Regions from separate parts of the Micromonospora sp. A200 genome, predicted to be linked through region 1. Evidence: riboswitches for the same ligand, from Rfam matches in the RefSeq annotation. Region 1 holds a riboswitch; the other holds the start of a gene.
The links. Region 1 has a riboswitch for thiamine pyrophosphate ahead of thiE (thiamine phosphate synthase). Riboswitches for the same ligand answer to the same signal wherever they lie in the genome.

Region 1 (10,640 bases):
CGTCCATCCCGGGTGCGGCGGTCACCTCGATCAAGATCGACGGTGTGCTGCACGAGTTCACCACGATCCCCGGGGTCAAGGAGGACGTGGTCGAGCTCGTCATGAACATCAAGGAGCTCAACGTCAGCTCCGAGCACGACGAGCCGGTCAGCATGTACCTGCGCAAGCAGGGCCCGGGCGACGTGACGGCGGGCGACATCCAGCCCCCGGCCGGCGTCTCGGTGCACAACCCGGACCTGAAGCTCGCCACCCTCAACGGCAAGGGCCGGCTCGACATGGAGCTGACCGTGGAGCGGGGTCGTGGCTACGTCACGGCGGCGCAGAACAAGCAGGCCGGCGCCGAGATCGGCCGGATCCCGGTCGACTCGATCTACTCGCCGGTGCTCAAGGTGACGTACCGCGTCGAGGCGACCCGCGTCGAGCAGCGGACCGACTTCGACCGGCTGATCATCGACGTCGAGACCAAGCCGTCGATGGGCCCGCGTACCGCGCTGGCCTCCGCCGGCTCGACGCTGGTGGAGCTCTTCGGCCTGGCCCGGGAGCTGGACGAGACCGCCGAGGGCATCGACATCGGGCCGTCCCCGCAGGACGCCCAGCTCGCGGCGGACCTGGCCCTGCCGATCGAGGAGCTGGACCTCACCGTCCGCTCCTACAACTGCCTCAAGCGCGAGGGCATCAACTCCGTTGGTGAGCTCATCGGGCGTACCGAGGCCGACCTCCTCGACATCCGGAATTTCGGTCAGAAGTCGATCGACGAGGTCAAGATGAAGCTCGCCGGGATGGGTCTCGGGCTGAAGGACTCGGCCCCGAACTTCGACCCGGCGCACGTCGTGGACGCCTTCGGCGAGGCCGACTACGACACCGACGACTACCGCGAGACCGAGCAGCTCTAGTCCGCGCTGCCGCCACACCTGAGGAGCACCAAGCATGCCCACGCCCACCAAGGGCCCCCGCCTCGGCGGCAGCCCCGCGCACGAGCGGCTGATGCTGGCCAACCTGGCCACCGCGCTGTTCCAGCACGGCAAGATCCAGACCACCGAGACGAAGGCCCGGCGGCTGCGTCCGCTGGCCGAGCAGCTCATCACCAAGGCCAAGCGTGGCGACCTCGCCGCGCGCCGGCGGGTGCTGGGCGTCGTCAAGGACAAGGACGTGGTCTACGCCCTGTTCGACCAGATCGCGCCCCGGTACGCCAACCGCAACGGTGGCTACACCCGGATCGTGAAGACCGGTCCGCGCAAGGGTGACGCCGCTCCGATGGCGATCATCGAGCTGGTCGAGGAGCTTCAGGTCGCCGAGCCCAAGGCGAACAAGAAGACCGCCGCCCGCAAGGCCGCCCAGCAGGACAAGGTCGAGGCCCTGGCCCCGGCCGAGGAGACCCCGGAGTCGAACTCGGGCGACCAGGACGCCGAGCCGCCGGTGTCGGCGTCCGGTGACACCGACGCCGCCCGCGAGGACAGCGACGAGGCCAACGAGAACAAGGCCTGAGCACAGGCGTCATCGTCGGGCCCGGCATCCCTTCCTGGGGTGCCGGGCCCGACGGCGTGAACGGGAGGTACGAGGTGGACGAGCGGACCCGGCTGCGGCTGGACGTCTCGTACGACGGCACGGACTTCTCCGGCTGGGCCGCCCAGCCGACCCGGCGGACGGTCGCCGGGGTGCTGACCCAGACGCTGGACCTGGTCCTCGGCGCGGGCACGGCGACCGGGCTGACCGTCGCCGGCCGCACCGACGCCGGGGTGCACGCGACCGGTCAGGTCTGCCACCTCGACCTGCCCACCGCCGTGTGGCGGGAGCACGACGGACGGCTGCTGCGCCGGTTGGCCCGGCTGCTCCCGACCGACGTGCGGGTCCGCGCCATGAGCGAGGTGCCCGCCGACTTCGACGCCCGTTTCTCGGCGACCTTCCGGCGCTACGAGTACCGGGTGACCGACGCCCCCTGGGGCGCCGAGCCGCTGCGCCGGCACGACACCCTCGCCTGGCCGAAGCCGCTGGAGCTGACGGCGCTGAACGCCGCCGCGGCCGGGCTGGTGGGGGAGCACGACTTCGCCGCGTACTGCCGGCGCAAGGAGAACGCCACCACGCTGCGCGAGGTGACCCGGCTGGACTGGCGGCGCGACCCGGACGGCATCCTCGTGGCCACCGTGCAGGCCGACGCGTTCTGCCAGGCGATGGTGCGCAGCCTGGTCGGGGCGATGCTGGTCGCCGGGGACGGCCGGCGGCCGGTCGCGTGGCCGGCGAGCCTGCTGAGCCGGCGGGAACGCTCCAGCGAGGTGACCGTCGCGGCGGCGCACGGGTTGACCCTGGTCGCGGTCGGCTACCCGGACGACCCGGCCGAGTACGCGCGCCGCGCCGACCTCACCCGCCGCCTCCGCGTCGCCACCGAGGCCTGAGCGCACGGGGGTTCGCGAGACCCGGTGCAGCCAAGGGCACCCACCCGGTGCGCGCGCCCGCGCCGGCGGCGTGGCGCGTGACCAGGCGTTGCTCAGGCGGGCCTGAACACGTGGCGAGGCCCGGTCCGCAGGACTCGGACCGGGCCTCGCGTCGTGTCGCCGTCGACCGGCGGCTCAGTTGCCGGGCAGCCCGTCGGGAGTGGCGTTGCCGCCCTGGGTGCCGGTGCCCTCGGTCGCCCTCGCGGTGGGCTGGACGGCGCTGCCGCCGGCGGCCCGGCGTTCGAGCACGCCCTTGTCGAGGTGCAGCTCGATCAGGTCGTAGATGATGTCGCGGGCCGCCGTGTCCCCGGCCGGCACGGCGCCGCCGTCGGCGCGGACGACCAGGCAGTAGGCGAGGTAGTGGCCGCGTACCTGCCAGCCGACCCGGGCCGCAGCAGTGCTGAGCGCCTCGGTGCCGTCACCGGCGGCCAGGCCGCGGAAGCGGCCCTGCCGCTCGTCGAGCAGCTGCCGGATCCGGTCCCGGACGCGTTGCGCGCTGGCCTTGTCGGTCAGGTTGAACAGGCCGGCGGTGGCCAGGTGCTCGCCGTCGGCGGAGCGCAGCGTGCCCCGGACCACCTGGCTGCACCCGAGCCGGACCAGCAGATCGGCGATCTCGCCGGTGGCAGCGACCGCGCAACTGCCACCGGAGTGCGTCGTCAGCACGTCGTAGGCGGGTCGTCCGTCGGCCACCACCAGCTTCTTACCGGCGAAGACCTCGCGCGCGGTCAGCGGCTGCTGGTCCGTGTCGCGGGAGTCGAGGTCGTCGGCGGTCGACCCGTCGACCGGCGCGGCCGTGGTGGGCTGCGGCGCCGCCGCCGTCGGGTCGTCGCTCGGCGTGCGGTCGGCGAGGAGGGCCGCCGCGCCGAGGCCGCAGAGCGCGAGCAGGACCAGCACCGCCGCACCGCCGACGAGCACCTGCCACAGCCGACCACCGCCGCGCCCGGAGCCGGACCGGCCGGACGCGGGCGGCCCCGGCGGCTCGGTCGGCTCGGTCGGCTCGGTCGGGACGTACTCGCGGGGGAGGGTGGGCGGCGGCGGGACCTGGACGGACGCGCGGACCGGAACCGGGTCGGCGGCCGGGGGAGCCGGCCGGGTGGCCCGCGGCAGTGACGGGGTGGGGAAGCGGGACGGAGACGGCCCGGCCGGCGCGGGCGGGCCGGGCGGGAACTCCGGCAGGTCCGACTCGGACCGCGGGTACTCCACGAAGGCGTCCTCATCGGACTCGTACCGATACACCATGTCGCCCAGAGTAGGAGCCATTGCCCCTTTAGTGGGGTAATAACGGGAAATTCCGGCGCGGGCGCGTCGGAGTGCTACCCGCCGAGGCGACCGCGACCGCCCTCCGGCCCGGTGGGAGAATGCCGGACGTGACCGGCGACCACTACTTTTCCACCAGCCCCACCGCTGCGGCGCGCCCGCGGGAGGTCGAGTTCTCCGTCGCCGGGCGCGACTACACCCTGGCCTCCGCCAGCGGGGTCTTCTCCGCCGACCGGCTCGACCCCGGCACCGCCGTCCTGCTGCGCAAGGCCGAGCTGCCGACCGCCACCGTCGGCGGTGACCTGCTCGACATCGGCTCGGGCTTCGGGCCGATCAGCTGCGTGCTGGCCACCAGCGCGCCGGCCGCCACCGTCTGGGCGGTCGACGTCAACGAGCGGGCCCGCGCCCTCACCGCCGAGAACGCCCGCCGGGTCGGCGCCGCCGACCGGTTACGGGCGGTCGCCCCGGACGAGGTCCCGGCCGACGTCACCTTCACCCAGATCTGGTCCAACCCGCCGATCCACATCGGCAAGGCCGAACTGCACGAGCTGCTGCGCCGCTGGCTGCCCCGACTCGCCCCGGACGGCGTCGCCTGGCTGGTGATCGCCCGCCACCTCGGCGGCGACTCACTGCACCGCTGGCTGGTCGACGGCGGTTGGCAGGTCGAGCGGCACGCCAGCCAGAAGGGCTACCGGGTGCTGCGGGTCACCCGGTAATCGGGTGTCGCCCGCGCCGCCCGCTCCGGCAGGATGCCGGCGTGGGATACGTGGACGTGGCAGGGGTCGGGTACATCCTCCCCGACGGCCGGGAACTCTTCGCCGACGTGTCGTTCCGGGTCGGTGAGGGTGCCAAGGTCGCCCTGGTCGGCCCGAACGGCGCCGGCAAGACGACACTGTTGCGGATGGTCGCCGGCGACCTGCCGGTGAAGACCGGCGCCGTCGCCCGGGCCGGCGGCCTCGGCGTGATGCGGCAGTTCATCGGCATGATCGGGGACGACACCACGCTCGCCGACCTGGCGCTCTCGCTCGCCCCACCGGCGCTGCGCGACGCCGGCCGCCGGCTGGCCGAGACCGAGGCGGCCATGCGGTCGGCCGAGCTGCGCGGCAAGTACAGCACCGCCGCCGGCAAGGCCCAGCTGGCGTACGCGGACGCGCTGGCCGCCTGGGGCGAGACCGGCGGGTACGACGCCGAGGTGCTCTTCGACACGGTCGCCACCATCGTGCTGGACCTGCCCTGGGACGCCGCCCGGGACCGCCCGGTGCGCACCCTCTCCGGCGGCCAGCAGAAGCGCTTCGCCCTGGAACTGCTGCTGCGCGGCACCGACGAGGTACTGCTCCTCGACGAGCCGGACAACTTCCTCGACGTGCCCGGCAAGCGCTGGCTGGAGGCGCGGCTGCGCGAGTCCGGCAAGTCCGTGCTCTACGTCTCGCACGACCGGGAACTGCTGGCCCAGACCGCCGATCGGGTGGTCGCCGTCGAGGGCGGCAGCGCCTGGGTGCACCCGGCGGGCTTCGCCAGCTGGTACGACGCCCGGGTGGCCCGGCACGCCCGCCTCGACGAGCTGCGCAAACGCTGGGACGAGGAACACCAGAAGCTGCGCGAGCTGATGCTGATGTACAAGCAGAAGGCCGCGTACAACGACGGGATGGCGTCGCGCTACCAGGCGGCGCAGACCCGGCTGCGCAAGTTCGAGGAGGCCGGGCCGCCGCCCGTACCCCCGAAGGACCAGGACATCCGGATGCGCCTGGCCGGCGGGCGGACCGGCAAGCGCGCGGTCATCTGCGACCAGCTGGAGCTCGACGGCCTGACCTACCCCTTCGACCTGGAACTCTGGTACGGCGACCGGGTCGCCGTGCTCGGCGCCAACGGGACGGGGAAGTCGCACTTCCTGCGGCTGCTCGCCCGGGGCGGCACCGACCCGGACCCGGCCAACGGCCCGGTCGACGGCGCGGCCGCGTTGGCCCCGGTCGCCCACGACGGCACGGTCCGGCTCGGCGCGCGGGTCCGGCCCGGCCACTTCTCCCAGACCCACGACCGGCCCGAGCTGGTGGCGAAGACCCTGGTCGAGATCCTCTGGCGGGGCGACGACCACCGGGCCGGGATGGACCGGCACGCCGCGATGGCGGCGCTCAGCCGGTACGAGCTGGCCGCACAGGGCGACCAGCGCTTCGGCACCCTCTCCGGCGGGCAGCAGGCACGTTTCCTGGTGCTCCTGTTGGAACTGTCCGGGGCGACCCTGCTGCTGCTCGACGAGCCGACGGACAACCTCGACCTCGCCTCCGCCGAGGCGCTGGAGGCCGGGCTGGCCGCGTTCTCCGGGACGGTGGTCGCGGTCACCCACGACCGCTGGTTCACCCGGTCCTTCGACCGGTTCGTGCTGTTCGGCGGCGACGGCGAGGTGGTGGAGACGCCGGAGCCGGTCTGGGACGTGCGCTGACGGGCGGCGGGCGCGGGGCCCGTCGCTCGCGGCGGGCATAGGGTGGATCACGTGACTGAGATGACCTACCGCCGGTTGGGCGACTCCGGGCTCGTGGTGTCCCTGGTCGGCATCGGCTGCAACAACTTCGGCCGCAAGCTCGACCTCGACGGCACCCGGGCGGTGGTCGACGCCGCCCTCGACGCCGGGATCAACTTCTTCGACACCGCCGACATCTACGGCGAGCCGCAGGGCGGCTCCGAGGAACTGCTCGGGCAGGCGCTCAAGGGGCGCCGGGACGACGTGGTGGTGGCCACCAAGTTCGGCATGGACATGCACGGCATGAACGGCCCCGACCACGGCGCCCGGGGCGCGCGCCGCTACATCGCCCGGGCCGTGGAGGCGTCGCTGCGCCGGCTCGGCACCGACCACATCGACCTGTACCAGATGCACGAGCCCGACCCGGGCACCCCGATCGACGAGACGCTCGCCGCCCTGGACGACCTCGTCCGCGCCGGCAAGGTGCGCTACCTCGGCAACTCCAACTTCGCCGGCTGGCAGATCGCCGACGCCGACTGGGTCGCCTCCTCCAACGGGCGGGCCCGGTTCATCAGCGCGCAGAACCACTACTCGCTGCTGGAACGCTCCGTCGAAACCGAGGTCGTGCCCGCCTGCGAGCGGTTCGGCCTGGGCATGCTGCCGTTCTTCCCGCTCGCCAACGGCCTGCTCACCGGCAAGTACAAGCGCAACGAGGCGCCGCCCGCCGGCAGCCGGCTCTCCGGCGGCGGCCGGTACGCGCAGCGCCTCGCCGCCGCGGACTGGGACACCATCGAGGCCATCGAGGCGTACGCCGGCGAGCGCGGCCTGTCGATGCTCCAGGTGGCGATCGGCGGGCTGGCCGCCCGTCCGGCGGTGACCTCGGTGATCGCCGGCGCCACCACGCCGGAGCAGGTGCGGGCCAACGCCGAGGCCGGGACCTGGCAGCCCACCGACGAGGACCTGGACGCCCTCGACGCCATCCTCTGATCGTCGGCCGGTCGGCCGACCCACCGGCGGTCGCACCACCCGTGAGCGGGGCACCTCGGAGTCGTTGCGACGCCTCCGAGGTGCCCCGTTCTTTCGTGCCCGGTCCGTCCACTCAGGGCCAACCGGACAGCATGGCGTGAGGGGTTCGTCACGCGCTGCCCGCACCGTCGAGTTGAGACGGTCCGTGGGAAAAGCGCACCCCGCCCTTGGCGGATCGGCGCATCCGTCGTACGGTATGCCGCAAGTGACCCACGGGAGCCCGGTGCACCGGGCTGAGAGGGGGGCTGAAGCCCCCGACCGTCGAACCTGATCCGGGTAATGCCGGCGCAGGGAGGAGCGTTGCCGTGCCGTCCCTGGGACGACTGCATCTGATCACCGACACCCGGCCGGGGCGCGACCCGCTCGCCGTGCTGCGCGCCGCCCTGCCGGTGGCCCGCGCCGAGCTGGTCGTACAGGTCCGGGTGGACGACGACGCCACCGACCGGCAGGCGTACGAGCTGGCCCGCCGGGTGCTCGCGCTGTGCGCGCCGTACGGGGTGCCGTGCCTGGTCAACGACCGGCTGCACGTGGCGCTCGCGGTGGGCGCCGCCGGGGGCCACGTGGGCGCGGACGACCTGCCGGTCGGGGCGGCCCGCCGGGTGCTCGGCGCCACCGCCGTGCTCGGCGCCACCGCCCGGGAACCGGTCGCCGCCACCGAGGCGGTCGCCGCCGGAGCCAGCTACCTGGGCGTGGGCCCCTGCCACGCCACCACCACCAAGACCGGCCTGCCGGCCCCGATCGGCCCGGACGGGGTACGCGCCGTCGCCGAGGCCGTCGCCGTGCCGGTGATCGCCATCGGCGGGGTGACCGCCGCGTCGGTGCCGGCGCTGCGGGCCGCCGGGGCGTACGGGGTGGCGGTGGTGGGGGCGCTGTCCGGATCAACGGATCCGGCCCGAGCTACCGCTGAACTGCTCGGGGCGCTGACGTGCTGACCCGACCGGACGTCGCCGTGGTGGGGGCGGGACCGGTCGGGCTGGCGATCGCCTGGCGCTGCGCCGCGCGCGGGCTGCGCGTCGTCGTGCACGATCCCGCCCCCGGCTCCGGCGCGTCCCACGTGGCCGCCGGGATGCTCTCGCCGGTCGCCGAGGCGTACTTCGGGGAGCACGAGCTGACCGGGCTGCTCACCGAGTCGGCCGCCCGCTGGCCGGGCTTCGCCGCCGAGCTGGCCGAGGCCGCCGGCACCGATTTCGGCCACCGCACCGAGGGCACCCTCGTCGTCGGGCTCACCGGTGACGACCTGGCCGAGGCGCGGCGACTCTGGTCGTACCAGCGGGGGTTGGGGCTGCCGATCACGCCGCTGCGCCCCTCCGAGTTGCGGGACCGCGAGCCGGCGCTGGCGCCGCGGGTGCGCGGCGGCGCGGTCGCGCCCGGCGACCACCAGGTCGACCCCCGGCGGCTAGTGGCCGCGCTGCGGGCGGCGGCCGAGCGGGCCGGGGCCACGCTGGTACCCGGCGCGGTCGCCAGCCTCACCGACGTGGACGCCCGGGTCACCGTGGTCGCCGCCGGCTGCGGCGCCGCCGCGCTCACCGGCCTGCCGGTCCGGCCGGTGAAGGGGCAGGTGCTCCGGCTGCGCGCGCCCGGTCGCGGCACGCCGGACTTCCGGCACGTGATCCGGGGGTACGCCGACGGCGAGTCGGTGTACCTGGTGCCGCGCGCCGACGGCGAGGTGGTCCTCGGCGCGACCGTCGAGGAGCGCGCCGACACCGAGGTGACCGCCGGGGCGGTGCTGCGGCTGCTCCGCGCCGCCGTCGACCTGGTGCCCGACCTGGCCGAGTACATCCTGGTGGAGGCCGCCGCCGGGCTGCGCCCCGGTACGCCGGACAACGCGCCGATCCTCGGGCCGCTGCCCGGCCGGCCCGGTGTGCTGGTCGCCACCGGCCACCACCGGCACGGCATCCTGCTCACCCCGGTCACCGCCGACCTGATCACCGAACTGGTGCTCACCGGCGCGGCGGACCCGCTGCTCGCCCCCTTCGCGCCGGACCGGTTCACCGCCGGCGCCGCCGCCCGGGCCGCCGGCCGGGACCGGATCGCACCCACCCCCGAGGAGGAGACGTGCAACTGATCGTCAACGGTGCCGGCCGGGACCTGCCCGGCGGGTCGACCGTGGCGGACCTGGTCCGCGCGGTCACCGAGCAGCGGCGCGGCCTCGCGGTGGCGGTGAACGGCGAGGTGGTGCCCCGCACCGGCTGGCCGGCGACCGTGCTGCGCGACGGCGACCGGGTCGAGGTGCTCAGCGCCGCCCAGGGCGGGTGAGCGGCATGACGCTGACCATCGGCACCGTCACCCTCGGGTCGCGGCTCATCCTCGGCACCGGCGGCGCGGCCAACCTGCACGTGCTGGAGCAGGCCGTCCGGGCCTCCGGCACCGAGCTGGTCACGGTGGCCCTGCGCCGGGTGGACACCACCCCCGCCGCAGCCGGCGGGCTGCTCGACGTGCTGGACCGGTGCGGGGTGCGGCTGCTGCCGAACACCGCCGGCTGCTACACCGCCGGCGAAGCGGTGAAGGTGGCCCACCTGGCCCGGGAGGCGTTCGACACCGACTGGGTGAAGCTGGAGGTGATCGGCGACGAGCGCACGCTGCTGCCCGACGGGGTGGAGCTGCTGCGCGCCGCCGAGGAACTGGTCGCCGACGGGTTCACCGTGCTGCCGTACACCTCCGACGACCCGATCCTGGCCCGCCGGCTGGCCGATGTGGGCTGCGCCGCGGTGATGCCGGCCGGCGCGCCGATCGGCTCCGGGCTGGGCGTGACCAACCCGCACCACATCCGGCTGATCCGGCAGAGCGTGGCCGTGCCGGTGATTCTCGACGCCGGCATCGGTACCGCCTCCGACGCGGCGCTCGCCATGGAGCTGGGCTGCGACGCGGTGCTGCTGGCCAGCGCGGTCACCCGGGCCGCCGACCCGGTGGCGATGGCCACCGCCATGCGGTACGCGGTGGAGGCGGGCCGGCTCGCGTACGGCGCCGGCCGGATCGCCCGCCGCTTCCACGCCCTCGCCTCCACCCCCGACGAGGGAAGGCCCGACCTGTGACGGTGACGCGGCAGGTCGTCGACGGGCCGCCCGAGGCGGGCGCAGTGCGCGGTCCACGCCCCGCCGGGACGCGCCCGGACCCCCGGCGAGCCGGCTCGGGGCGGCTCGCCGCGACCGGGCCCGCCCGTCCGGTGGTGCCCTCGGGCCTGGTGGTGCTCACCGACCGCTGGCAGGCCCGGCGGCCGCTGCCGGAGGTGGTCGCGGCGGCGGTGGCCGGGGGAGTGCGCTGGGTGGTGCTACGCGAGAAGGACCTGCCCCGCGCCGAACGTGCCGCTCTCGCCGCCGCGCTGCGTCCGCTCCTCGCCGAGGCCGGCGGCACCCTGATCGTCGCCGGCCCCGACCCCCTGGACGGCGACGCCGTCCACCTGCCGTCGGCCGGCCCCTACCCGCCACCGACCCTCGGCCTGGTCGGCCGCTCCTGCCACGACCGTGCTGAACTGG
Region 2 (10,640 bases), on a different contig from region 1:
GCGTGAACTACGGCGGCCAGGCGGAGATCGCCGACGCCGCCGCCGCGATCGCCCGCGACGTGGCCGCCGGTCGGCTCGACCCGGCGAAGGTCAACGAGAAGACGGTGGCGAAGTACCTCTACCACCCGGAGATCCCGGAGGTGGACCTGTTCCTGCGTCCCTCCGGTGAGGAGCGGATCTCCAACTTCCTGCTCTGGCAGACGGCGTACGCGGAGCTGGTGTTCCTCGACACCCTCTGGCCGGACTTCGACCGCCGGCACCTCTGGTACGCCTGCGAGCTGTACGCGCAGCGGGACCGCCGGTTCGGGGGCGCGCTGCCCAACCCGGTCGCCCCGCAGGTGTAGACGTCGAGACGGTCGCGCTTATCCGAGCGTCGGGTGGGGTACCTCTTGAGGTAGCAGCCAAGACGCGGAGGTGAACCCACATGATTCAGAAGCGGATTGCCCAGTGGGCGGTCATGGCGGTCGCCGTGCCGCTGGCCGCGGCCGGTGCGCGCCGGCTCAGCCACACGCTGGAGGCCCGCCGGGGCCCGACCGGCGTGAGTCGACTGCTCAGCAAGGGCGCGGACATGCTGCGTCCGCAGAAGGCCAAGCGTCGCCGGTTCTGGTGACCGACCTGCCTTCGTTCACGACTGCGGGACTCCGCTGCGCTGCGTTCCTCGCGCTCACCAGCGACCCGCGCCACGCTGTCGGCGCCGCTCCCTCGGGGGCGGCGCTGACGCGTTCCGGCCGGTCGGCGCGGCCCGCGCGCGTACGATCGGCGCAGGGCGCGCCGCCCGGGCGCGTCCGCCACGGGGGTGGGGATGCCGGATCTCCGGTACAAGATGATCATGGCGCTGAACGCCGCCGACCTGGGCAGCCCGATCTGCGAACAGGTCGCCGGAATCTGCGCCGAGATCGCCGAGCAGCACTGCGCCGAGTTGGGGCACGCCCCGAGTGTGCGCTCCGGCGAGATCGCCGAACTGGCCACCGGTGAACCGGCGCTGACCTGGGCGCCGAACGAGACCGGGCAGCGGGCCTGGTGACCGCGCTGGCACCGAGCCCGGCGGTGGACGTGCGCCGGGCCGAGGACCGGTTCAAGACCCGACTGTCCTGGCTCGACTCGAAGCACTCCTTCTCGTTCTCCCGGCACTACGACCCGGCCAACACCCACCACGGCCTGCTGCTGGTCAACAACGACGACATCGTCCACCCGGGCACCGGATTCGAGACCCACCCGCACGAGGACATGGAGATCGTCACCTGGGTGCTGCGCGGATCGCTGGTGCACCAGGACTCCACCGGCCACAGCGGGATCATCTATCCCGGGCTGGCCCAGCGGATGAGCGCCGGCACCGGCATCCTGCACTCGGAGAAGAACGACTCCTGGCGGCTGGACGGCCGGGAGCCGCACGGCGACCCGGTCCACTTCGTGCAGATGTGGGTGGTGCCCGACACCGGCGGCGTCGAACCCGGCTACGAGCAGCTGGAGATCGGTGACGAGCTGCTGCGCGGCGGCCTCGTGCCGGTCGCCTCCGGCATGGACCGGTACGACGGCGCCTCGGCCATCCGGATCCGCAACCGGTACGCCACCCTGCACGCCGCCCGGCTCGCCGCCGGCGACGAGGTGACCCTGCCCGACGCGCCCTACCTGCACCTTTACGTGCCCAGCGGCGCGGTGACGCTGGAGGGCGCCGGCCGACTCGGCGAGGGCGACGCAGCCCGGATCACGATGACCGGCGGCCACCGGGTCAGCGCCACCGAGCCCGCCGAGATCCTGGTCTGGGAGATGCACGCCACCCTCGCCTGAGCCGGCCTCACCGCCCGCCCACCCCCTCCTCCGTCTCCCCGCCCCCATCTCCCGTCGCCCGTCTCCCAGTCGATCTTGCAGTTTGTGCCCTCGGTCCGCGGCTTTCGCGCGGGTTTGTCGGGGCGGAAACTGCAAGATCGCGCGGGGGAGAGGGCGAGCGCGGGGGAGAGGGCGAGCGCGGGGGTGGGGCGGGGGCAGGGGGTGGGGGCTAGGCGGGGGTTTCGGAGCGGTCGCCGGCCCAGACGGTGTGGAACGAGCCGTCCCGGTCGACCCGGTGGTAGGTGTGCGCGCCGAAGTTGTCCCGCAGGCCCTGGATCAGCGCCGCCGGCAGCCGCTCCGCGCGCAGCGCGTCGAAGTAGGCCAGCGACGAGGAGAACGCCGGGGTGGGCACGCCGGCCCGGGCCGCGTCGGCGACCACCCGCCGCCAGCTCGGCACCCCAGCGCCGACCGCCTCGGCGAAGTACGGCGCCACCAGCAGCGTCGGCAGGTCCGGCTGGGCGTCGTACGCCTCGCGGATGCGGTCGAGGAAGCGGGCCCGGATGATACAGCCGCCCCGCCAGATGGTGGCGGTGCCGCCGAGGTCGATGTCCCAGTCGTACTCGCGGCTGCCGGCGCGGATGTGGTCGAAGCCCTGCGCGTACGCGACGATCTTGCTGGCCAGCAGCGCGCGCCGGACGTCCTCGACGAAGGTCTCCCGCTCCTCGACCTGCCACTTCTCGCCGGCGTCGGGGAAGGCCCGGCGGGCGGCGGCGCGCTGGTCGGCGTGGCCGGAGAGCGACCGGGCGAAGGTCGCCTCGGCGATGCCGGTGATCGGGATGCCCAGGTCGAGCGCGCTCTGCACGGTCCACCGGCCGGTGCCCTTCTGCTCGGCCTGGTCGAGCACCACGTCGACGAAGGCCCGGCCGGTCGCCGCGTCGGTGTGTGCCAGCACGTCGGCGGTGATCTCGATCAGGAAGGACTCCAGCTCGCCGGTGTTCCAGTCCCGGAAGATGCCGGCGATCTCCGCCGGGCTCGCCGACAGCCCCGCCCGCAGCAGGTCGTACGCCTCGGCGATGAGCTGCATGTCGGCGTACTCGATGCCGTTGTGCACCATCTTCACGAAGTGGCCGGCGCCGTCCGGGCCGATGTGCCGGCAGCACGGGACGCCGTCCACCTGCGCGGCGATCTTCTCGAAGATCGGCCCGAGCTTGGCGTACGACTCGGCCGAGCCGCCGGGCATGATGCTCGGGCCGTGCAGCGCGCCCTCCTCCCCGCCGGAGACGCCGGTGCCGACGAAGTGCAGCCCGTGCCCGCGCAGCGTCTCCTCCCGGCGGCGGGTGTCCGCGAAGTGCGCGTTGCCGCAGTCGACGACGATGTCGCCCTCCTCCAGCAGCGGGACCAGCTCGTCGATCACCGCGTCGGTGGGGCCGCCGGCCTTCACCATGACGATCACCGCGCGGGGTCGCTCCAGAGTGGCGACGAAGTCCGCGAGGGACTCGGACCCGACGAAGGTGCCCTCGCCGCCGTGCTCCGCGAGGAGGCTGCGGGTGCGCTCGGGGGAGCGGTTGTGCACGGCCACGGTGAAGCCGTTGCGGGCCAGGTTCCGGGCCAGGTTGCGGCCCATCACCGCCAGCCCCGTGACCCCGATCTGCGCCGTCGCCTGCTGAGCCATCCGTCCGCCACCTCTCGTCGGCCTGCCGTCCTGCGACCGTATCGCGGCCACCGGCCGCCAGGGTCCGGACATCGACGCTCGGTGAGTGGCACGGTGCGGGCCGTCGCGGGCGCCGGGCTGCGGGACCAGCCGGGCCGGCCAGCGGCGGCGCCGGGCGGGGTCAGCCCTCGGCCAGGCGGGCCTCGACGTGGGCCACCTTGCCGGTGAGCGCGTCGGTGACGCCGGGTCGCACGTCGGCCTTGAGCACCACGCTGACCCGGGGTGCCTGTTCGGCCACCACGTCGACCGCCCGCTTGACCACCGCCATCACCTCGTCCCACTCACCCTCGACGGTGGTGAACATGGCGTCGGTGCGGTTGGGCAGGCCGGAGGCACGGACCACCCGGACCGCCTCGGCGACCAGGTCACCGACGGACTCGCCGACGCCCAGCGGGGTAATCGAGAACGCGATCAGCATGCCGCCGATGGTGCCAGTAAATCGGCTGCGGCGGCCGCCGTCGGTGGGTTAGCCTCTCGGCATGCGTATCTGACGCCCCACCTTCAGCCAGTCGGGCCCGCCGCGTCGTCGGGGGTCCGGCCGCGCCGGGCGTCCGCATTCCCCACCTTTCCCGTACGGGTGGTGTCTCCGTGGTCGGGCCGCCCGGGCCGTTCCCTGCCCGCCGATCGCCCGCCTCGCGGCGCGGTCCCCGCATCCGAAGGAGGCAGCGTATGCCCGCCAAGCGCAGTCCGAAGAAGTCCCGCCCGTCGGCGCCGGCCAAGGTGGCGGTGAGCCCGCCGGATCTCGACGCGCTCACCGTGGCGCCCGCCGCCCCGGTCACCCTGCCGGAGGAGACGGGCTCCGCGCCCGCCGCCCGGCCCGCCCCGGCGACGCCGCCGTGGACCGGCCCGCCGGTGCGCGGCGGCTCCACCGCCGCCCGTGGCCAGACCCGCCGGTACGCCTTCCGCCGCAGCTGATCCGCGCTGCTGGTACGGAGGCCGGTCGGTCGCGTACCTGATCCGGCGCTCCCGGTGCGGCGACCCTTCGGCTGCCGCACCGGGCCGCCGGTCCGGGACCCGGTCGCCCCGGGTCAGCCGATCAGCGGGCGGAAGGTGCCGAGCGCGACGCTGACCGCGATCGCCGCACCCCCCAGCACGGCCGCTCCGACCACGAGCAGCCCGTCGGCCAGGCCGAACCGCTGCCGGCGGGCGAAGGTGCGCGGGGTGCCGGCGTCGAAGCCCCGGGCGTCCATCGCCACGGCCAGCCGGGTGCCCCGCCGGATCGCCCCGACCAGCAGGGCGAACGCGGTCGACACGAACAGTCGTAGCTTCGCCACCGGGTTGCGCCCGGCGTCCACGCCACGCGCCCGGCGGGCCATCTCGATCATCTGCCACTCCTGGCCGAGCAGCGGGACCAGCCGGAACGCGGCCAGCGTCCCGATGGCGAAGCGGGCCGGCGCCTTCGCGTTCTGCACCAGCGCGTCGGCCAGGTCGGTCGGGTCGGTGGTGGCGAAGACGATCACGCCCGGCAGGGCCACCGCGAACATCCGCAGCACCAGCCCGAGCACCGTGAGCAGCACTCCCGAGGTGACCAGCAGCGGCCCGGCGTCCAGCAGCACCCGGCCGGACCGGTCGGCGGCGAAGAGCACCAGCGTGACCACGATGCCGGCCGCGGCGGCCAGCAGCGGCAGGGCCCGCCGGGCCAGCACCCGGTACCGGATCCCGAACAGCGGCAGCACGGCCAGCTCCACGGCGATCGCGATGGCCGGGGCGACCGGGTCCAGGGTGGCCACCAGGACGGCCGAGAAGACCAACGCGGCGGCCAGCTTTGCCACCGGGTTGCGCCGGGCCAGCGGCGCGCCGGGCGCCGCGACGGGTTCCAGGCTGATCACGGGCATCGCCCGGAGTCGCCGTCGGCCGGGTCGGGCCGCTGGTTCAGGGTGACGGTGCGGTCGGCGAGCGCGGCGACGAAGTCCGCGTCGTGGGTGACGGTGACGACGCCGTGCCCGGCGTCGCGCAGCTCGGCGAAGAGGTCGAGCAGCTCCCGCCAGGTGCGCCGGTCCTGGCCGAAGGTCGGTTCGTCGCAGATCAGCAGGCGGGGCGCGGTGGCCAGCGCGGTCGCCACGCTGAGCCGCCGCGCCTCCCCACCGGAGAGGGTGTACGGGTTCGCCCCGGCCAGCCGGGTCAGCCGCAGCCGGTCCAGCAGGGCGTCCACGGTGGCGCGCACCGCCGGCTCGGACTGGCCGGTCCGGCGGGGGCCGAGCGCCAGCTCGTCGAAGACGGTGGCGGTGACGAACTGGTGCTCCGGGTCCTGGAAGACCGAGCCGATCCGGCGGGCCAGCGCGGGCGCCCGCCAGCGGTGCGGGGGAGTGCGCTCGTCCGGCCCGGCCAGCGCGGCCGTGGCGGTGACCCGGCCGACGCCGGGGCGGAGCAGCCCGCCGAGGAGCAGGGCCAGGGTGGACTTGCCGACGCCGTTGGGCCCGAGCACGGCGAGCGCCTCGCCGGCGCGTACCCGCAGGTCGGTGGGGGCCAGCCGGGGCGGCAGGCCGAGCCGGTCGGCGGTGAGCAACTCCTCGCCGGGCGGCCCGGTGGCGTGCCGGGGCGGGATGGTCCGGCCCGGCACCCAGACGCCCTCGGCGGCCAGTGCCTCGCCGTGCGCGGCGAAGACCGCCTCCGGCGGGCCGTCCGCGCGGACACCGCCGCCCGGCTCCAGCACCACCACCCGGTCGACCAGCGGCAGCGCCTCGGCGACCCGGTGTTCGACCAGGATCAGGGTGGTGTCGGCGGACAGCGCGCCGGCGACCGCCCGGCGGACCAGGTCCGCGCCGGCCGGGTCGAGGTTGGCGGTCGGCTCGTCGAGCAGCAGCAGGCCGGGGCGCAGGGCGAGCGCGCCGGCCAGGGCCAGGCGCTGCTGCTCGCCGCCGGAGAGCGCCGCGGTGGGCCGGTCCCGGTCGTACGGGAAGCCGACCCGGCGCAACGCCTCGTCCACCCGCGGCCAGATCTCCTCGGCCGGCACCCCCCGGTTCTCCAGCCCGAACGCGACGTCGTCGCCGCTGCGGGCCATCACCAGCTGGGTCTCCGGGTCCTGGAAGACGATGCCGACCCGTTCCCGGTCCTTGCGCGGGTCGAGCCCGTCGATCTCGACGGTGCCCTCCTGCTCGCCGGAGTCCTCGGGCAGCAGCCCGGCCAGTGCCGCCAGCAGGGTGCTCTTGCCCGCCCCGGACGGCCCGAGCAGCAGGACCCGTTCCCCGGCCTCGATCCGCAGGTCCACCCCGCGCACGGCCCACGCCTTCCGCCCGGCGTGCCGCCACCCGAACCCGCGCACCAACACCGCGCCCACCCGACCCCCTCCCTACCCAGGCCCACCCGGCTCCCGGCCGGTGATCAAGAGGTTTGCGTCACGACGGTGGCTCCCGTTGACGCAAACCTCTTGATCAACGAAGCGGGGGCGGTCAGATGGCGGCGCGTTCGCGGCCGGCGGGGAAGCGGTCGAGGACGCCGGTGCGGGCGAGGGCGCGGGTGAGCGCGACACTGCCCAGGCCGGCGATCACCAGGGAGCTGACCGCGGTGATCAGGATGTAGGGGAGGCGGAAGCTGCCCCAGGCGGTGTCCGGGTACCAGACGAAGACGTCGTAGAGCGCCGCCGCCAGGCCGGCCAGCGTGGCGGCCAGCAGGGCGACGGGCAGCCGGAAGACGCGGTACCCGAAGGCCGCGAAGGCGAGTTCCGCCGCGGCGGCCTCGAGCGGACCCTGGATGACCAGCGTCCAGCCCCAGCTGCTGCCCAACGCCACCGAGACCAGCGCGGCGACGGTGAGGGTGAAGAAGGCGGCGCCCGGCTTGCGGATGATCAGACCGCCCAGGACGGCCGGGACGAGCCAGACGCCGTAGATGGCGGCCCGGCCGGGCAGCGGGATCGCGTCGGCGGGGCCGTTCCAGAGCAGGCCCCAGGCCCAGAAGATGATGCCGAAGGCCACCCCGAGCACCGCCGCGATGACGATGTCGATGGTGCGCCACCGGTTGCTGTCGGTGTTGGTCATGTGTGCTCCCAGTCCAAATGATCGAACCAGGAGAAGACGCACGCCGCGCCCGGTGTGGGACCGGACGGCGGCGCGGCTGGAGGTCGACCGAACTCCCTGCGCTGGCATTACCCAGATCAGGTTCGAGGGTCTGCGGGCGGTGCCCGCACTCTCAGCGCTGTGCGCTCCCCTGTCGGATGTGAAGTTGTCTCGTCGACGCTAACAGCTCCGACCCCGCCACGGTCGGCCCGGGTGGACGACCGCCGGGCTGAGTAGGCTGCCGATCATGCAGGTCGAGGCGCGAGAGCTGACGTTCGAGGTACGCACCGGCGGCCCGGAGGGCGGCGAACCCGTCCTCCTGCTGCACGGCTTCCCGCAACACGGCGGCGAGTGGGACGACGTGGTGCCGGCGCTGCACGCCGCCGGCCTGCGCACGTACGCGCCGGACCAGCGGGGCTACTCGCCGGGCGCCCGCCCGGCCGAGGTGGCCGCCTACCGGCTGCCGGAGCTGGTCGAGGACGCGGTGGCGCTGCTCGACGCGCTGGGCGTCGAGGCGGCCCACGTGGTGGGGCACGACTGGGGCGCGGTCGTCGCCTGGGGCCTCGCCGCGGGGCACCCCGAGCGGGTCCGCACGCTGACCGCCGTCTCCGTGCCGCATCCGGCCGCGATGGCGCACGCGCTGGCGAACGACCCGGGGCAGAAGGCGCGCTCGTCGTACATGCTGCTGTTCCGCCAGGCGGGCAAGGCCGAGAAGGTACTGCTGGCCGTGCAGGCGACGGCCCTGCGCCGGATGCTCTCCCGGTTGGGCGACGCCGAGCGGGTGGCCCGGTACGCCGAGCCGATGCGGGAGCCGGGCGCGCTGACCGGGGCGCTGAACTGGTACCGGGCCATGTCCCTGGCCGACCTGGCCCGGATCGGGCCGGTCGCGGTGCCGACCACCTTCGTCTGGAGCGACAAGGACGTCGCGATCGGCCGGCCCGCCGCCGAGGCCTGCGCCGCCCAGGTGACCGGGCCGTACCGGTTCGTCGCGCTCCCCGGCGTCACCCACTGGATTCCCGACGAGGCGCCGGCCCCGCTGGCCGAGGCGATCCTGAACCGGGTACGCGGCCTGGGCTGAGCCCGCCGCTGGCCGACCCGACGAGCAGGACCGACGAGCGGAGGAACGCATGACGGTGAGCGCCGAGGCATACCTGGCGGTGGTGACCGAGACGATCGGCCGGGTGGCCGCGAGCCAGCGGGAGGCGGTGGGTCGGGCGGCCGACCTGATCGCCGAGGCGCTGCGCGCCGACGGGGTGGTGCACGCCTTCGGCACCGGCCACTCCGAGGCGCTGGCGATGGAGATCGCCGGCCGGGCCGGTGGGCTGGTGCCGACCAATCGGATCGCGCTGCGCGACCTGGTGCTGCTGGGCGGCGAGCCGGCAAGCATCCTCGGGCCGCACCTGGAGCGCGATCCGGCCGTGGCGCATCGGCTCTACGAGCTGGCCCCGGTCCGCCCGTCGGACATCTTCGTGCTGGCCTCCAACTCCGGCGTCAACGGCGCGATGGTGGAGTTCGCGTCGCTGGTCGTCGAACGGGGGCACCGGTTGGTGGCGATCACCTCGACGCAGCACTCGGGCCGGATGGCCTCGCGCCACCCGTCCGGGCGCAAGCTCGCCGACCTCGCCGACGTGGTGCTGGACAACGGCGCCCCGTACGGTGACGCGGCCCTGCCGCTGCCCGACGGCGGCGCGGTCGGCGCGGTCTCCTCGATCACCGCGGCCCTGCTGGCCCAGCAGATCGTGGCCGAGACGGTGGCCCGGCTGATCGCGGCGGGGGAGCGGCCCCCGGTCTACCTGTCGGCGAACATGACCGGCGGCGACGAGCACAACGCCGCGCTGGAGGCCCGGTACGCCGGCCGCATCCGCCGAGGTTCGTGAGCCGGTTTCGCGCCACTCCGGTTGGGGCATTGGCGTTGCTGCCGGCGGGGTGAGCCCCGTCGGCAGTACCGTCTCTTCCGGAGGTAGCGCGTGTCGAAGGAATCCGAGAAGCAGCGCTGGCAGCGTAACTTCGCCGATCTGCTCCAGGAGTTGCGCGTCGCGCAGACCGGCGTGCAGATCCTCTTCGCCTTCCTGCTGACCCTGCCGTTCAGCAACGGCTTCACCCGGACCAGCGGCTTCCAGAAGGACGTCTACATCGTCTCGCTGCTGTCGGCGGCGGCCGCCACCGCGATGATCATTTCGCCGGTCGCCTTCCACCGCGCGCTGTTCCGCCAGGGCCGCAAGCCGGAGCTGGTGCGCTTCGCGCACCGGATGGCCAGCGCCGGCCTCGGCTTCATGCTGATCTCGATGGTCAGCGCGGTGCTGCTGATCACCGACTTCGTGCTGCAGCGCGAGATCGCATTCGTGCTGAGCGCGCTCACCGGGCTGTGGTTCCTGACCTTCTGGGTCTTCCTGCCGATGGCCCGGCGCAACTGGGGTGAGGAGGTCGACGACGACGATGACGAGCCGCAGGTGCTGACCGGCGACTGACCCGGTCACCGGCCGGGAAATCCGACGTGCGCGCAACGCTACCCCTGGGTAACACCCGGGGGTAGCGTTGCTCTTGTCGAGCACGTTGACGCATCCGGACCGAGGTTCGAGGGGGCAGCCGTGACCACGACGCACAACAGCCGACCCACCGAGGACGGCGCCGGGCCGCTGCCGGCCGAGGCGGGCCAGGTCTCCGAGAAGGAGGCCCGACAGGTCGCCGAGGCGGCCCGGGAAACCGCCTGGGACCGGCCCAGCTTCGGCAAGGAGCTCTTCCTCGGCCGGTTCCGGCCCGACCTGATCCACCCCTGGCCCCGCTCCGACCCGGACGACGACGCGCGGGCCGAGCGGTTCCTCACCGAGCTCGGCGCGTACCTGCGGTCCGAGGTGGACGGCGCGGCCATTGAGCGGGACGCGTCCATCCCGGACGAGGTGTTCCAGGGGCTGGCCCGGCTCGGCGCGTTCGGCATGAAGATCGACCGGAAGTACGGCGGGCTCGGCCTGAGCAACCTGCACTACTGCCGGGCGCTGATGCTGGCCGGCTCGGTCAGCCCGGCGATCGGCGCGCTGCTCTCCGCCCACCAGTCGATCGGCGTGCCGCAGCCGCTGAAGATGTTCGGCACCGACGAGCAGAAGCAGCTCTTCCTGCCCCGGCTGGCCGCCGGGGAGGTGTCCGCGTTCCTGCTCACCGAGCCGGACGTCGGC

Region 2: linked by a shared signal. The riboswitch ahead of M2302_RS12565 (ECF transporter S component) and the one ahead of thiE (thiamine phosphate synthase) in region 1 are both predicted to bind thiamine pyrophosphate.

What each region holds. Positions count from the first base shown of each region.
Region 1 is NZ_JARXXY010000004.1:160,907-171,546, reverse strand. It holds gene M2302_RS05930 (DNA-directed RNA polymerase subunit alpha) at 1-893, shown strand, start outside; gene rplQ (50S ribosomal protein L17) at 928-1,485, shown strand; gene truA (tRNA pseudouridine(38-40) synthase TruA) at 1,560-2,390, shown strand; gene M2302_RS05915 (hypothetical protein) at 2,565-3,668, opposite strand; gene M2302_RS05910 (methyltransferase) at 3,797-4,402, shown strand; gene M2302_RS05905 (ATP-binding cassette domain-containing protein) at 4,444-6,123, shown strand; gene M2302_RS05900 (aldo/keto reductase) at 6,166-7,128, shown strand; TPP riboswitch at 7,370-7,478, shown strand; gene thiE (thiamine phosphate synthase) at 7,473-8,099, shown strand; gene thiO (glycine oxidase ThiO) at 8,093-9,232, shown strand; gene thiS (sulfur carrier protein ThiS) at 9,223-9,423, shown strand; gene M2302_RS05880 (thiazole synthase) at 9,420-10,199, shown strand; partial or broken gene M2302_RS33065 (thiamine phosphate synthase) at 10,331-10,640, shown strand, end outside.
Region 2 is NZ_JARXXY010000010.1:164,607-175,246, reverse strand. It holds gene M2302_RS12610 (isoprenyl transferase) at 1-344, shown strand, start outside; gene M2302_RS12605 (hypothetical protein) at 425-610, shown strand; gene M2302_RS12600 (thioredoxin reductase) at 803-1,024, shown strand; gene M2302_RS12595 (pirin-like bicupin family protein) at 1,021-1,788, shown strand; gene gndA (NADP-dependent phosphogluconate dehydrogenase) at 1,997-3,439, opposite strand; gene M2302_RS12585 (MTH1187 family thiamine-binding protein) at 3,600-3,896, opposite strand; gene M2302_RS12580 (hypothetical protein) at 4,148-4,393, shown strand; gene M2302_RS12575 (energy-coupling factor transporter transmembrane component T) at 4,507-5,307, opposite strand; gene M2302_RS12570 (ABC transporter ATP-binding protein) at 5,304-6,755, opposite strand; gene M2302_RS12565 (ECF transporter S component) at 6,868-7,452, opposite strand; TPP riboswitch at 7,528-7,633, opposite strand; gene M2302_RS12560 (alpha/beta hydrolase) at 7,718-8,548, shown strand; gene M2302_RS12555 (SIS domain-containing protein) at 8,598-9,347, shown strand; gene M2302_RS12550 (DUF6328 family protein) at 9,438-9,938, shown strand; gene M2302_RS12545 (acyl-CoA dehydrogenase family protein) at 10,059-10,640, shown strand, end outside.